Regions from separate parts of the Ruminiclostridium herbifermentans genome, predicted to be linked through region 2. Evidence: predicted binding sites of a transcription regulator. Region 2 holds the regulator's gene; the other holds the start of a gene.
The links. The regulator Rex, encoded in region 2, represses fermentation and respiration genes when NADH is low (regulators of the CRP and FNR family bind a similar motif). The targets are predictions, from matches to a motif close to ATTGTTAANNNNTTAACAAT.

Region 1: a site for Rex is predicted at 1,302-1,321, ahead of EHE19_RS07945 (DUF47 domain-containing protein). Genes of this name have one in related genera too.

What each region holds. Positions count from the first base shown of each region.
Region 1 covers NZ_CP061336.1:1,905,932-1,908,415, reverse strand. Annotated here, with positions in the region: gene EHE19_RS07950 (inorganic phosphate transporter) at 1-633, opposite strand, end outside; gene EHE19_RS07945 (DUF47 domain-containing protein) at 626-1,249, opposite strand; gene uvrA (excinuclease ABC subunit UvrA) at 1,397-2,484, opposite strand, start outside.
Region 2 covers NZ_CP061336.1:742,433-744,916, forward strand. Annotated here, with positions in the region: gene EHE19_RS03175 (redox-sensing transcriptional repressor Rex) at 542-1,189, shown strand; gene EHE19_RS03180 (prephenate dehydrogenase) at 1,436-2,484, opposite strand, start outside.

The DNA of each region.
Region 1 (2,484 bases), 1.2 Mb from region 2:
GTCAACCATATTTGCCCCAACTAAAGCAAGCGTTATTATACCCATTGACTTTTGAGCATCATTTTTACCATGAGAGTATGCCATAAATGCTGCTGAAAATATTTGCAGTTTAGAAAAATATCTATTTACAAATCTTTGAGAATAAGAACTAAGAATTTTAAATAAAAACTTCATAAATAGAAAGCCCATAGCAAATCCAAGTACTGGAGACGAAAATAGCGGAATTATTACTTTTTGGAATACACCATCCCATTTTACTATACTAAGTCCACCCGCATATGCAATTGATGAACCGATAAGGGCTCCAATAAGGGCATGTGAGGAACTGCTTGGAATGGCAATATACCAAGTTATCAAATCCCAAATAATAGCGGCAACTAACGTAGCAATAATAACATATTGAACCTTAATCATTGAGTTATCAACTAACCCGTTTGTTATAGTATACGCTACTTTACTGCTCATTAGTGCTCCTAATAAATTCAGTGAGGCAGACATAAAAATAGCTTGTCTTGGTGATAATACTCTTGTAGAAACTGATGTGGCAATAGAATTAGCAGTATCATGGAAGCCATTTATGAAGTCAAATGCCAGCGCTAATACAATGACACATATCAAAGATACGCTAAGCATGCTTCATAACAACCCCTTCTATAATATTTGCCACATCTTCACAGGCATCAATTGTATTTTCGAAAAAGTCAATTATTTCTTTCCACTTTATTACTTCAATTGCATTTTTCTCGGTTAAGAACAAGTTTGTCATAGCATCTCTAAAAGCAGTATCTGCTTCGTCTTCAATATTATTAACTTCAATAATCTTCTTATCTAGATTCTTGCTCTTCTTCATGTTTTTCATTTCTAATATTACATTTTTTAGTTCATTTGTTGCATTAACTATCAATTTAGAAAGAACAATAGCCTCAGGTCTAACTTCTTGTACATTATACATGCTAAATCTCTGGGCTGCTGCTTGAATATCGTCAGTAATGTTATCTAACTCTCTTGCTATTAAGTAAATATCTTCTCTGTCAATAGGTGTAATAAACGATTTGTTTAGTTCATTGAAAATTTTGTGTACCACTTTATCGCAAGCGTGCTCTGCGTCTTCAATTCTTTTGATTTTCTCATTAACATCTACATAGTTGTTTGTTAGATCGTCTAGTAGGTTAGCTGCTTTGCAGATAATCTCACTTGTTTCAATAAAATAATCAAAAAAACGCTCTTCTTTAGATGTTGGTCTAAACATTAACAATACCTTCTTTCTATAATATTGGACAATTACTTAACCATGATAATGTATTGTTAGTTCTATTACAACATACTTTACACATAATTAAATTTACTTAACACAAAATTAACAGAGCTTATTATAACAAGAAAAAGCATACATAAATCAATCACTGTCTAATAGCTTTCTCAGATATTGACCAGTATAGGATTCTTCTACCTGCGCTACTTGTTCTGGAGTACCTTCAGCTACAATAGTTCCACCTTTATCTCCTCCCTCAGGTCCTAAATCAATAATATAATCAGCTGTTTTTATTACATCCAAATTGTGCTCAATTATAACCATTGAATTACCAGCATCCACAAGTCTTTGCAAAATGTCAATTAATCTATGCACATCCGCAATGTGTAAACCTGTAGTAGGTTCGTCAAGAATGTATAAAGTTTTTCCTGTGCTTCTCTTAGAAAGTTCAGTTGCAAGCTTAACTCTCTGTGCCTCACCGCCTGATAGGGTATTTGAAGGCTGTCCTACTTTTACATATCCAAGTCCAACATCAAACAATGTCTGCAGTTTGTTTTGTATTCTAGGTATATTTTTAAAGAACTCTAATGCGTCTTCTATAGTCATATCTAAGACATCTGAAATACTTTTGCCTTTGTATTTTACCTCCAATGTTTCCCTATTGTAGCGTTTTCCCTTACAAACCTCACAAGGTACATATATATCCGGCAGGAAATGCATTTCTATTTTTATAATACCATCACCACTACAAGCCTCGCATCTGCCGCCCTTAACATTAAAACTAAATCTTCCTGCCTTATATCCTCTCATTTTTGCTTCAGTGGTTGAAGCATAAACCTCCCTAATCAGGTCATAAACTCCTGTATAGGTAGCAGGGTTAGATCTAGGAGTTTTACCAATAGGAGATTGATCAATATTGATCACCTTATCTAAATAATTTACTCCATTTATAGTATCATGATCAGCAGGTCTCGTCTTTGCTCTATTTAGCTGACTTGCCAAACTTTTATGCAGAATTTCATTGATAAGAGTACTTTTACCAGATCCAGAAACTCCAGTAATTGCAGTCATAACCCCTAACGGAATCTTTGCACTAATGTTTTTAAGATTATTTGCTCTTGCCCCTAAAATTTCCAACCATTTGCCATTTGGCTTTCTTCTCTCATTCGGAACAACTATTTTCTTTCTTCCACTTAGGTACTGGCCTGTAATAGAAGCTTCATTTTTAATAA
Region 2 (2,484 bases):
ATTTTAATTTACTTTAGATTCACAATATAGATTATTAATTCATCATTTTCTAATAAAAAATTAATGGTTTGAGGGATACTTAGCAATAGATTGCTGAAAAAAATAATTAAATAATACTTAGCAATAGATTGCTGCAAAAAAATTAATTAAATAATAATTAGATAATAATTAGATAATAGAAAAACAGCTCAAATTTCTAACGAAAAGTCTAGTTATTTTCACGTTTTAAAACTTGTTATTACTAAGAATAAACTTATTATATGAATTGGTTAAATTTTAATTTGATGAACTAAAAATATTGGACTGCGAGTTTAGTTTATTAATATGAAAGGTTGTGTAAGCATAATGTGTCTACTGACTGGATTCTTGGGACATTTGTTGATTAATATTCAAGGTTTTGTAAACATGTAATTTTTTAAAAGTATGGCTGATTAATACTATAAATTTACTGTAATACCAGGTAAAGGCAATAGTTATTGACAATAAAATAACAAAGATGATATAATACGTACACAAACAGAGTTATGGGGTGAGGATTCTAATGAATTCAAAGAAAATTTCTATTGCTGTAATAAAAAGGCTTCCTAGATATCATAGATATCTCAATGATTTGCTGGAGATTGGTATAAAAAGAATATCCTCAAAGGAATTGAGTATAAGAATGGGAATTACAGCTTCTCAAATCAGACAGGATCTTAATTGTTTTGGAGGCTTTGGACAGCAGGGGTATGGATATAATGTTGAGTCTTTATATAATGAAATTGGAAATATTATGGGAATCAACAAAACATTTTATGCAATTATAATTGGAGCAGGAAATATGGGGCAGGCACTTGCCAATTATGTGAACTTTGAAAAAAGAGGTTTCAAAATAATAGGTATATTTGATTCAAATCCGGACATCATAGGAAAAACAATAAAGAACATAGAAGTTTTGGATATCGAAAAGTTGGACGAGTTTGTATCAAACAATACTGTAGATATTGCAATGTTGTGTGTTCCGTATGAAGTTACAGCTTCTATTGCTGATAAAGTTGGCAGGTTAGGAATTAAGGGCTTATGGAATTTCTCTCCAATGGACTTAAAAATTCCATACGATGTTATTGTAGAAAATGTTCATTTAAGTGACAGCTTAATGGTTTTGGGCTACAAGCTAAATGAGAAGTTTAACAGAGAAAAAAAGAATTAGTCTTTAAAAGACTTATTTTTTGAAGAAATAGTTTTAAGATAATATACTTTAGTAATTACATATGAAATAATACAATTAACTATAAAATTTCTTATGGGCTATTTTTTAAAAATCTTGATAAGGCTTCTATAAAGATAGACTCTTTATGCATGAAGTTTAAATATGTATAAAGAAGTTTATTTAACTGTATAAATTAAAACGGACGGCTAAAAGCCGTCCATAATTTTTATATTCATTTTATATTCATTAATCTTTTCTAAATACTTTATATTGACAATCTGAAAGTATTTTATAAGCACTATCGGTATTATCTTGATCTAAGAATGTTATTCTAAGACATCCCTGTTCATATTCACGGCTATTCGAAACATTGATATTTTTAATATTAATGCCATTATTACCTAACAGTGTAGCTATCCTACCAATAATACCAGGCTTATCTTCTATATCCAAAATCAATTCAAAACTTTTGGGAATAAGACCAACAGGGGAAGCAGAAAAACTATCTCTGAAGGCTTTGGCATTACTAAAAAAATTATATATTTCTCTGTTATTTGAACTATTAATATTATTTATAGTAGTATCAATTATTTTTTTACATTTATCAAGCAGTTCAATTATAATTTTGCTATTGCTTAGTACAACATTTTCCCACATTGTTGGATTAGAAGAGGCTATACGTGTAATATCTTTGAAGCCACCAGCGGCCAAAAGCTTTATTAATTCAGGATCATTCTCGTTTTTTGCCAAAGTAACTAATGTAGAGGCTATGATATGAGGTACATGGCTAATACATCCAGTTACTAAGTCATGTTTTTCAGGCGAAACAATAATAGGAATAGCACCAATTCCACTAAGTAATTCCGCTAATGCAGCTAATGCAGTTTCCGTTGCTGTCTTAGTTGGCGTCAATACATAATATGCATTTTGAAATAAGTGGCCAAAAGAATTGGAATATCCTGATTTTTCGGTACCAGCCATGGGGTGCCCGCCAATAAAAATTGGCGGGTTTTCAAGACTGTCTATATAGCTGCAAATTTCATTTTTTGTACTAGCAACATCTGTAATAATACAGTTTTTATTTATATTTTTTGATAATTGGGCAATAAACTCAATAGTTTTTCTGATTGGTGTACAAATGAATATTATATCTGAGTTCCATATTTCTGAACAGCATTCACTAAAACCTTTGTTAATAACGCCATCTGACTCTGACATTTTGAGTGACTCAACACAATTATCTACGGCATATATTTGTAGGTTTTCATTTTGATGACGAAATGCCTTTGCCAAGG